2 regions of the Kitasatospora sp. NPDC032121 genome follow, and region 1 is predicted to be linked to the other one. Evidence: predicted binding sites of a transcription regulator. Region 1 holds the regulator's gene; the other holds the start of a gene.
The links. The regulator HrcA, encoded in region 1, represses chaperone genes, less so after heat shock. The targets are predictions, from matches to a motif close to TTNGCACTCNGNNNNNCNGAGTGCNAA.

Region 1 (5,680 bases):
TCGTCGAGGAGGGCACCCGGCTCGCCGCCCGGGTCAAGCGCGGCGAACTGCCGATGATCGACGACGACGTGCACGCCGACCGCTACCTGATCGCCGAGGAGGCGCTGAGCGCCGCCGGCTACTCCTGGTACGAGGTCTCCAACTGGGCCACCACCCCCGAGGGCCGCTGCCGCCACAACGAGCTCTACTGGACCGGCGCCGACTGGTGGGGCGCCGGCCCCGGCGCCCACAGCCACGTCGGCGGCGTCCGCTGGTGGAACGCCAAGCACCCCGCCGCCTACGCCCGGGCCCTCGCCGAGCAGCGCACCCCCGCCCAGGCCCGCGAGCTGCTGGCCGACGAGGACCGCCGCGTCGAGCGCGTCCTGCTCGAACTGCGCCTCGTCGAGGGCGTCCCCCTCGACCTGCTCACCGCCACCGGCCGCGAGTGGGCCGCCCGCCACCTCGCCGACGGCCTCCTCGCCCCCGGCCCCTACGAGCGGGGCCGCGCCGCCCTCACCCTCCGGGGCCGCCTCCTGGCCGACGCGGTGGTACGTGACCTGGTGGACTGAGTGTCGTCAACGTGGTGCCAGCCGTCGGAGGGAGCGCGCCGTGACCGCCATCGATGACCGGGTGACGGGGATCTTCGAGAACCTGGAGTTCAAGACCTACTCCTGACCCGGCAGGGCCGTGAAGTCGATCAACTCCTCCACCCGGCCCAGGAGTTCGGGCTCCAGGTCCTTGTAGCTGTTGACCTTCGACAGGATGTGCTTCCAGGCCGCCGGGGTGTCCACCGGCCAGCCGAGGCGGCGGCAGGTGCCCTCCTTCCAGTCCTCGCCCCTCGGGACGGCGGGCCAGGCGGGGATGCCGACGCTGGCGGGCTTCACGGCCTGCCAGATGTCGATGTAGGGGTGGCCGACGACCAGCACCGAGGCCCCGGTGACCTGGGCGGCGATGCGGTGCTCCTTGGTGCCGGGGAGCAGGTGGTCGACCAGGACGCCGAGGCGCCGTTCCGGGCCGGGGGCGAAGTCGGCGACGATCGCGGGCAGGTCGTCGATGCCGCGCAGGTACTCGACGACCACGCCCTCGATCCGCAGGTCGTCGCCCCAGACCCGCTCGACCAGCTCGGCGTCGTGCCGGCCCTCGACGTAGATCCGGGACTCGCGGGCGACCCGGGCGCGGGCGTTCGGGACGGCGATCGAGCCGGAGGCGGTACGGGCCGGGGTACGGGGCGCCGCCGGGCCGGCCGGGCGGACCAGGGTGACGACCCTGCCCTCCAGCAGGAAGCCGCGCGGCACCAGCGGGAACACCCGGTGCTTGCCGAACCGGTCCTCCAGGGTGACGGTGAACCCCTCCGCGGTCTTCTCGCAGCGCACCACCGCCCCGCAGAAGCCGCTCGCCGCCTCCTCGACCACCAGGTCCCGCTCGGCGGGCACCTCCGGGGCGGGCTGCTGCTTCTTCCACGGCGGGGTCAGGTCGGGTCCGTACTGGCGGCTGCGCATGGTCGCGAGTCTACGGACGGACCGTCACAGGCCCGGCGCGCCCCAGACCGGGAACCAGCGGCTGAGGTCCTTCTCCAGCCGCAGGTCGTTCCCCAGCATCGCGTTGACCTGCAGCTCCAGCGGGCTGTTGCGCCGCTCCCCGCCGCCGGGCATCGGGGCGAAGGGGTAGAACGTCCCCCGCTTGTACAGGTAGACCAGGGCCAGCGACTGCCCCTCGGGGTTGCGGAAGGCCACCAGCGAGCAGAGCAGCTGCGGCCCGAAGCCGTTCGCCTCCAGCTCGCTGTTGACCGCGTGCAGGTCGTTCACCAGCTCCGGCAGTTCCTCGGGCCGGTGCCGGGCGAGCAGCCAGGAGTAGCCGTAGCCGTCCTTGGAGGCCTCCACCGGGACGCCGCCGCGCTCGGTGTCGGCGTCCAGCAGCGCCCTGACCTGCTGCTCGACCTGGACGAAGGCCGCGCCCTCGACGGCGGCGAAGCAGACCGAGCCGAGCCCGGTGGGGGTGAACCCGGCCCCGGCCTCCAGGGTGAGCGCGGCGGACGGGACGCCGAACAGCTGGTCGAGGTCGGGCTTGACGGGCTTGGTGCGGCCGAACAGGGTGTCCAGGAATCCCACGGCGGTCCTTTCGGGACGGAACGGACTGGGACGGGTCGGGACGGAATCGGCTGGGGCGGGGCGGGATGGAATCGGCTGGGTCGGGTCGGGCTCAGTGTCCGAGCTGCCCGGAGATCCTCGCCAGCTGCTCCAGCCGCTTCTCCAGCGTCGGGTGGGTGGAGAACAGCTGCGAGGCGGTCTCCCGGGCGCTCAGCGCGGGGGCGAAGTAGAAGGCGTTGTACGGCTGCGCCTGGCGCAGGTCCTTGCTGGGGATGGCCGCGATCTGCCCGGTCACCTTGGTGAGCGCCGAGGCCAGGGCGCTGGGCCGGCCGGTGAGCTGCGCTGCGGCCCGGTCCGCGGCCAGTTCGCGGTAGCGGGACAGCAGCCGGGTGAGCAGGAAGCTGATCGCGTAGACGACGATCGACACCAGCGGGATGATCAGCGCCAGGATGGCCGCGTTCTGGTCGTTGTTGTTGCGCCCGCCGCCCATGAACCCGCCGTAGACGGCGATCCGGGTCATCGCCCCGGCGAGGACGCCGAGGAAGCCGGCGATCGTCATCACCGCGACGTCCCGGTGGGCGACGTGCGACAGCTCGTGGGCGAGGACGCCCTCCAGTTCCTCCGGCTCCAGCCGGCGCAGCAGCCCGGTGGTCACGCAGACCACCGCGTTCTGCGGGTTGCGGCCGGTGGCGAAGGCGTTCGGCATGTCGCTGTCGGCGACCGCCACCCGGGGTTTGGGCATGTCGGCGAGGGCGCAGAGCCGGTCGACGGTGCCGTGCAGCTGGGGGAACTGTTCCGGGGACACCTGGTGGGCGCCCATCGCCCGCTCGGTGATCTTGTCGCTGAACCAGAACTGGGCCACGAACAGCCCGCCGGAGATCAGGACGATCAGTGGCCAGGCGCCGCGCAGCAGCGCGATCAGCAGGCCGGTGAAACCGACGTACAGCAGCCCGATCACGAACATCGTCGCGACCATGCGGCTGGTCAGGCCGCGGTCGGGCGCGAAACGGGTGTGCTGGCCCGAGCTCGACATCGCTTGCTCCTCCGTTCGCCGTCGCTTTCGATGCTGCCACCCGGACGGCTTCCCGGCACCACTCCGGCGCCGGGAGGATCGAACCGGCGGGGCCCCGCGGGCCGTGTCCGGAACTGCGGGGAGGATCACCCCGGTCGGGCCGTTCCTGCCACAGGACCCGGGCCGTACACTGGCAGGTACGGTTCTGGCACTCGTACGTTCAGAGTGCCAAGACCGAGGGCCCCGGAACGGCCCGCAGCGAGGGACACGGTCGGACGACGTGCGAGGACGGAGGTGCGTGCCCCATGGCCGGTGAGGTCCGCCAGCTGGACGAACGCAAGCTCGCGGTGCTCCGCGCGATCGTGCAGGACTACGTGGGCACCGAGGAGCCGGTCGGCTCCAAGGCCCTGGTGGAGCGGCACAACCTCGGGGTCTCCCCGGCGACCGTCCGCAACGACATGGCGGCGCTGGAGGAGGACGGCTACATCCACCAGCCGCACACCAGCGCCGGCCGCATCCCCACCGACAAGGGGTACCGCCTCTTCGTCGACAAGCTCGCCGAGATCAAGCCGATGACCGCCCCCGAGCGCCGGGCCATCCGGCACTTCCTGGACGGCGCGGTGGACCTGGACGACGTGGTCGCCCGCACCGTGCGGCTGCTCGCCCAGCTCACCCGGCAGGTCGCGGTGGTGCAGTACCCGTCGCTGACGCGCTCCACCGTCCGGCACATCGAGCTGGTGGCGCTGGCCCCGGCCAAGGTGATGCTGGTGCTGATCACCAACACCGGCCGGGTCGAGCAGCGGATGGTCGACTGCCCGGGCCCGGTCGGCGAGACGGTGCTGGCGGACCTGCGGGCCCGGATCAACGCGAGAGCCGCCGGCCGGCGCCTCCCGGAGGTCCCGGGGCTGCTGGAGGAGCTGCCGGCGCAGTTCGAGCAGGCCGACCGGCCGACCGTCAGCACGGTCCTGGCGACGCTGTTCGAGACGCTCGCCGAGCAGAACGAGGAGCGGATCATGCTGGCCGGCACGGCCAACCTGACCCGCTTCGGGCACGACTTCCCGCTCACCATCCAGCCGGTGCTGGAGGCCCTGGAGGAGCAGGTCGTCCTGCTCCGCCTCCTGGGTGAGACCGCGGACGCCGGGATGACGGTCCGGATCGGGCGGGAGATCGCCTACGAGGGGCTGAATTCCACCTCGGTCGTTTCGGTCGGCTACGGTTCGGGCGACGAGAGCGTGGCGAAACTGGGTGTGATCGGTCCGACCCGGATGGACTACCCGGGCACAATGGGGGCGGTGCGAGCGGTGGCGCGGTACGTGGGCCAGATCCTGGCCGAGTCCTAGCAAGGGTCGCCGTCGGGCCTCCGACGGCGGCGTCCAGTCGCAGCACTACTACAGGCGGAACAAGCGGAGCATTTGGTGGCCACGGACTACTACGCGGTACTCGGCGTCCGACGGGATGCGGGGCAGGACGAGATCAAGAAGGCGTTCCGGCGCCTGGCACGCGAACTGCACCCGGACGTCAACCCGGACCCGAAGACGCAGGAGCGGTTCAAGGAGATCAACGCCGCCTACGAGGTGCTCTCCGACCCGCAGAAGCGTCAGGTCTACGACCTCGGCGGGGACCCGCTGTCCCCGGGCGGCGGCGGTGCGGGCGGCTTCGGGGCCGGCGCGGCGGGCTTCGGCTTCTCCGACATCATGGACGCCTTCTTCGGCGCCGCGGCCGGCCAGCGCGGCCCGCGCTCGCGCACCCGCCGCGGCCAGGACGCCATGATCCGGCTGGAGATCACCCTGGAGGAGGCCGCCTTCGGCACCACCAAGGAACTCCAGGTCGACACCGCCGTCACCTGCACCACCTGCAGTGGCGAGGGCGCGGCCCCCGGCACCTCGGCGCAGACCTGTGACATGTGCCGCGGCAAGGGCGAGGTCTCCCAGGTCACCCGGTCCTTCCTGGGCCAGGTCATGACCTCCCGCCCCTGCCCGCAGTGCCAGGGCTTCGGCACCGTCGTGCCGACCCCGTGCCCGGAGTGCGCCGGCGACGGCCGCGTGCGGGCCCGCCGCACCCTGACCGTCAAGATCCCGGCCGGTGTCGACAACGGCACCCGGATCCAGCTGGCCGGCGAGGGCGAGGTCGGCCCCGGCGGCGGCCCGGCCGGCGACCTGTACGTCGAGATCGCCGAGACCACCCACAACATCTTCCAGCGGCGCGGGGACGACCTGCACTGCACCGTCACCATCCCGATGACGGCGGCCGCGCTCGGCACCCAGGTGCCGCTGCAGACCCTGGACGGCCTGGAGGAGGTCGACATCCGGCCCGGCACCCAGTCCGGCCAGTCGATCCCGCTGCACGGCCGGGGCATCACCCACCTGCGCGGCGGCGGCCGGGGCGACCTGATAGTGCACGTCGAGGTGAAGACGCCCAGCAAGCTCGACGCCGAGCAGGAGGAGCTGCTGCGCCGCCTCGCGGTGCTGCGCGGCGAGGAGCGCCCGTCCGGCCAGTTCGCACCGGGCCAGCAGGGCCTCTTCTCCCGGCTGAAGGACGCCTTCAACGGCCGGTAGTCGTCCGCGGAGGGGTGGGGGGGGGGGGGGGGGCCCCCCCCCCCCCC
Region 2 (5,680 bases), on a different contig from region 1:
CGCAGCCCGGCGATCGCGGCCACCTCCTCCTCGGCCGCGGAGAGCCCGGCCAGGATTCCGGTGGCATGCTTGAGCAGGACCCGCCCGGCCTCACTGAGTTGCATCCCGCGGCCCGAGCGGACCACCAGCGGGGTGTCCACCGACTTCTCCAGGGCCTTCATCTGCTGGCTGATGGCGGGCTGGGTACACCCCAGCTCGCGAGCGGCGGCGGAGAAGGAGCCGGTGCGGGCGACGGCACGCAGGACGCGCAGGTGGCGGGCCTCGATCATGCCTTAGTTATAAGGCAAACTTCGCATTGTGCAAAATTCTACTGATAGTTGAAGCGTGAAGGTGAACGCCGGAGGCCCGGCCCGCCTCCCCTCGCGGGGCGCGGACCGGGCCTCCGGTCAGGCGTCGGAGCCTCAGTGCGAGTGGCCGTGGCCGTGCGAGTGGCCGTGACCGTTGTCGGCCTCCTCCTCCTTCTTCTCCACCACGAGGGTCTCGGTGGTGAGGAGCAGGGAGGCGATCGAGGCGGCGTTCTCCAGGGCGGAGCGGGTGACCTTGACCGGGTCGATGACGCCGGCCTTCACCAGGTCGCCGTACTCGCCGGTGGCGGCGTTGTAGCCCTGGCCGAGCTCCAGCTCGGAGACCTTGGAGGTGATGACGTAGCCCTCCAGGCCGGCGTTCTGGGCGATCCAGCGCAGCGGCTCGTGCAGCGCCTTGCGGACCACGGCGACACCGGTGGCCTCGTCGCCCGACAGGCCCAGGCCGTCCTCCAGCACCTTGGCGGCGTGGACCAGGGAGGCGCCACCACCGGCGACGATGCCCTCCTCGACCGCGGCGCGGGTCGCCGAGATGGCGTCCTCCAGGCGGTGCTTGCGCTCCTTCAGCTCCACCTCGGTGGCGGCGCCGACCTTGATGACGCAGACGCCGCCGGCCAGCTTGGCCAGGCGCTCCTGCAGCTTCTCGCGGTCCCAGTCGGAGTCGGTCGCGGCGATCTCGCCCTTGATCTGGGCGACGCGGCCGGCCACGGCCTCGGCGTCACCGGCACCGTCGACGACCGTGGTCTCGTCCTTGGTGATGGTCACGCGGCGGGCGGTGCCCAGCACGTCCAGGCCGACCTGGTCGAGCTTGAGGCCGACCTCCTCGGAGATGACCTGGCCACCGGTCAGGACGGCCAGGTCGCCGAGGATCGCCTTGCGGCGGTCACCGAAGCCCGGGGCCTTGACGGCGACGGCGTTGAAGGTGCCACGGATCTTGTTCACGACCAGGGTCGACAGCGCCTCGCCGTCGACGTCCTCGGCGATGATCAGCAGCGGCTTGGAGGCACCGCCCTGGAGGATCTTCTCCAGCAGCGGCAGCAGCTCCTGGATGGAGGAGATCTTGCCCTGGTTGATCAGGATGTACGGGTCCTCCAGGACCGCCTCCTGCCGCTCCGCGTCGGTGACGAAGTACGGCGACAGGTAGCCCTTGTCGAACTGCATGCCCTCGGTGAAGTCCAGCTCCACGCCGAAGGTGTTCGACTCCTCGACGGTGATGACACCGTCCTTGCCGACCTTGTCGATCGCCTCGGCGATCAGCTCGCCGACCTGGGTGTCCTGGGCGGAGAGGGACGCGACGGCGGCGACGTCGTCCTTGCCCTCGATCTCGCGGGCCACCGAGAGCAGGTGCTCGGAGACGGCGGCGACGGCCTTGTCGATGCCCTTCTTCAGGGCGGCCGGGCCGGCGCCGGCGGCGACGTTGCGCAGGCCCTCGTTGACCAGGGCCTGGGCCAGCACGGTGGCGGTGGTGGTGCCGTCACCCGCGACGTCGTTGGTCTTGGTGGCGACCTCCTTGACGAGCTGCGCGCCAAGGTTCTCGTACGGGTCGTCCAGCTCGACCTCACGGGCGATGGTGACACCGTCGTTGGTGATGGTCGGGGCGCCGAACTTCTTGTCGATGACGACGTTGCGGCCCTTGGGGCCGATGGTCACCTTGACGGTGTCGGCCAGCTTGTTGACACCGCGCTCCAGCGAGCGGCGGGCGTCCTCGTCGAACTGCAGGATCTTCGCCATGTTCCCTATTCCCTCGGGGCTGCGGCCGGGCCACCGGCCGCCGAACTACGTGAACCAACAACCACGCCCCGGGCCCCTGTCACTTGGGACACGGATCCGGGGCGGGTCGGGACGTCTTACTTCTCGATGATCGCGAGAACGTCGCGGGCGGAGAGCACCAGGTACTCCTCGCCCTGGTACTTCACCTCGGTGCCGCCGTACTTCGAGTACAGGACGATGTCACCCACGGCGACGTCGAGCGGCAGACGCTGGCCGTCCTCGAAGCGGCCCGGGCCGACGGCCAGGACGACGCCCTCCTGGGGCTTCTCCTTGGCGGTGTCCGGGATAACCAGGCCGGAGGCCGTGGTGGTCTCGGCGTCGAGCGGCTGGACCACGATGCGGTCCTCGAGCGGCTTGATGGCAACCTTGCTGCTGGTGGTCACGTCCGAGCTCCCCTTCGGAGATTACGGGGTTTTCTAACGGGTAGGGGCGATCCTGCGGGCCTGCCGTCGCGGGGGTCAGACACGCGTCGTCGCGTTAGCACTCTCCTGGTGGGGAGTGCCAAGGACGACCATAGGGCCGTGTTAGCACTCAGTCAACCAGAGTGCCAACGGCGCGCCCTCGGGCCCCCGGTTCGCGGATGAGTAGCCGTACTCATGTGCGATGCGGCCCGCCCCGCCAGACTCCCTGCCATGACTCCGATCCCGGCCCGTATCGACCCGTCCAGGCTCAAGGACGCGGCGCTCTCCCTGCTGGCACTGCCGCTGCTGGGAGCCGTACTGCCGTTCGTCGTCTTCTCCTTCGCCGTCTGCCTCGGCAGCGGCCCCGGGCACGGGGACGACGGGGACGGGCTCATCTGGGCCTTCCTGGGCATCGGGATGCTGGCCGCCCCGGTCGTCACACTGGCGGTGGGCCTCGTGGTCGCCTTCCGCACCCGGCGGTCCGGCTACCGCTTCCTCCCCGTCACCGCCGCGCTCTCCCCGCTCATGCTGCCGGCGGTCTTCTCCTCGGGCGTCCTGTGGCGGTGACGACGTCCGGCGTGGCCGTGACCGCGTTCCTCCTGGCCCGACCGGCGAGAATGGCCTCGTGGACACCGAGAACCTCCAGCCGCTGCTGACTCCCGAGGGCCAGGCCCTGCTCGCCGAACTGCGCGAGTTCACCCCCGAGGAGGAACTGGCGCTGGCGACGCGCCTGCGGCGGGAGCACCCGGCGGAGCTGGTGTCGGCGGCGTTCGGGCAGGCGCGGCTGCGGCAGCGGGCGCGGGCGAAGTTCGGGGCGGACGCCGACCTGATGTACTTCACGCCCAACGGGGTCGAGCAGTCCACCCGGCGCAGCGTCGCCGAGTGGCGGGCGCGGCGGTTCGCCGACCTCGGCGTACGGCGGCTGGCGGACCTGTGCTGCGGCATCGGCGGCGACGTGCTGGCGCTGGCCCGGGCGGGCATCGAGGTGCTGGCCGTCGACAAGGACCCGGCGGCCTGCGCCGCCACCGCGGCCAACGCCGCCGCGCTGGGCGTGGCCGAGCTGGTCGAGGTGCGCTGCGCGGACGTCGCCGAGGTGGACGTCACCGGCTACGACGCGGTGTTCACCGACCCGGCCCGGCGCACCTCGCGCGGCCGGGTGTTCGACCCGGAGGCGTACGCCCCGCCGCTCTCCTGGGCGATCGAGGCGGGCCGGCGCACCCCGATCGGCGCGCTGAAGGTGGCCCCCGGCATCCCGCACGAGGCCGTGCCCGAGGACGCCGAGGCCGAGTGGGTCTCCGACCACGGCGACGTCAAGGAGGCGGTGCTCTGGTTCGGCACCCGGGCCGCGAGCCCGCACCGCGCCACCCTGCTGCCGCAGGGCGCCAGCCTGACCGGCGGCGACCTGCCCGACCCGCCGGCCGGCCCGGTCGGGCGCTACCTGTACGAGCCGGACGGCGCGGTGATCCGGGCCCACCTGGTGGCCGAGGTGGCCGGGCAGGTGGGCGGCCGGCTGATCGACCCGAAGATCGCCTACCTGACCTCGGACGAGCTGGTCGCCACCCCGTACGCGCACGCCTTCGAGCTCACCGACGTGCTGCCGTTCAACATCAAGAAGCTGAAGGCGCTGCTGCGCGAGCGCGCGGTCGGCACGGTGGTGATCAAGAAGCGCGGGATGGCGATCACCCCGGAGGAGCTGCGCCGCCAGCTCAAGCCCTCCGGGCCGAACACCGTCACGGTGATCCTCAGCCGCACCGACCACGGACCGCTGATGATGCTGGGGCAGCCCGTACGGGCTCCTCAGGACGCGGGCGCCTGGACGTAGTCCTCCAGCCGGGCCACCGAGAAGCCCTGCTCCTGGATCCGGGCCAGCAGGTCGCCGAACATCTGGGTCATCGTGGCGCCCTTGAGCTCCTTGGGGCCGCGGAAGTGCGCCAGGATGATGTCGCCGGGCTTCAGCTTCTTGTCCCCCGACTGGTACTGCATGTCGTGGATCTGCATCGACTCGCGCCACAGCACGATCGCCCGCGGGCCGCACTGCTGGACGGAGGTGTTGAGCGTCGGGGTGTTGGCACCGTCGCCGAACGGCGGGCGGAACAGCAGTGGGGCGGTGCCGTACTGCTGGGTGAGCGCGGACTGCGCGTCGCAGATCTCGGACTTCTGCTTCTCCGCCGGGATCTTGCTCATCACCGGGTGGTCGACGGTGTGGTTCTGGACGTGGTTGCCGAGCGCCTGGAGCGGCTTGAAGTAGCCGTAGTCGTTCTTGACGATGTCCCGGGTCAGGAACATCGATATCGGCACCTTGAGGTCGGTGAGCATCTCGACGAACTTCGGGTCCTTCTCGGCTCCGTCGTCGATGGTGATGAAGACGACCTTGTCGCTCGTCTTCACCTCGCTGAACACCGGTACGGGGCCGGTCCGTTCGAGCTTGATCGGCTTGTCGGCGGGCGGCGCCGGGGCGGGGGCGAGCGGGGTGAGGTTCCACTTGGCCCAGGCCGCCGCGGCCGCTCCCGCGGGGGCGCCGGCCGAGGGGGTCGCGGCCGCGCCGGCCGGCGCCGGCGCGGCGCTCTGGGCTGCGGTCGGTGCGCTCGTGGCGGCGGGGGCGGCGCTGCCGCCACCGCCCCCGTTGCCGCCGCACGCGGTGGCGAGGGCCAGCACGGCCAGCGCCCCCACCGCGTACGTCCTGGTCCTGCTCCGCCCGTCCCTGATCACCGCAGCCCGCTCCCGGTTCCCGTTCAGCCTTCTATCAGCTAAGCACGGTAACGACCGGGCCCACGGTTCCCGACCGGGGGCTACTCGACGGACTACTCGGAGGGCTGCTCGACGGACTGCTCGACGGACTGCTCGACGGACTGCTCGACGTGCTCGCTGGTGAAGGACCAGCGGTGCACCGGGCGGCCGAGCAGTTCGGCCGGCGGGTCGGCGACGGGCACCGGCTCGCCGGTCCACCAGGCGATCAGCAGCACCCTCTCCCCCGGGGCCGAGAGCAGTTCGAGGCGCTCCAGCCCGGCCGAGCCGCGGAGTCCGGGCAGCGCCGACTCCCGCACCCAGGCGGCGAGTTCGGCCCCCCGGCCGGCGGCCGCCCGGGCCTCCCACATCGCGGCGACGGTCATGCCGCGCCACCGCCGAGGGCCTCGTAGGCCTGGCCGTGGAAGTCCGTGTGCGGCACGTGGACCTCGGTGACGGGCAGCGAGGAGTCCGCCGACAGGT

Region 2: a site for HrcA is predicted at 2,597-2,623, ahead of groES (co-chaperone GroES). Genes of this name have one in related genera too.

The regions. Positions count from the first base shown of each region.
Region 1 is NZ_JBVILX010000001.1:1,056,348-1,062,027, reverse strand. Features, by position in the region: gene hemW (radical SAM family heme chaperone HemW) at 1-548, shown strand, start outside; gene ACZ5OX_RS04885 (DUF3097 domain-containing protein) at 645-1,478, opposite strand; gene pspAB (PspA-associated protein PspAB) at 1,503-2,087, opposite strand; gene htpX (zinc metalloprotease HtpX) at 2,179-3,099, opposite strand; gene hrcA (heat-inducible transcriptional repressor HrcA) at 3,384-4,418, shown strand; gene dnaJ (molecular chaperone DnaJ) at 4,494-5,633, shown strand.
Region 2 is NZ_JBVILX010000002.1:948,475-954,154, reverse strand. Features, by position in the region: gene ACZ5OX_RS10260 (LysR family transcriptional regulator) at 1-269, opposite strand, end outside; gene groL (chaperonin GroEL) at 402-2,033, opposite strand; gene groES (co-chaperone GroES) at 2,150-2,455, opposite strand; gene ACZ5OX_RS10245 (hypothetical protein) at 2,705-3,040, shown strand; gene ACZ5OX_RS10240 (THUMP-like domain-containing protein) at 3,099-4,295, shown strand; gene ACZ5OX_RS10235 (polysaccharide deacetylase family protein) at 4,271-5,182, opposite strand; gene ACZ5OX_RS10230 (hypothetical protein) at 5,275-5,583, opposite strand; gene tsaD (tRNA (adenosine(37)-N6)-threonylcarbamoyltransferase complex transferase subunit TsaD) at 5,580-5,680, opposite strand, start outside.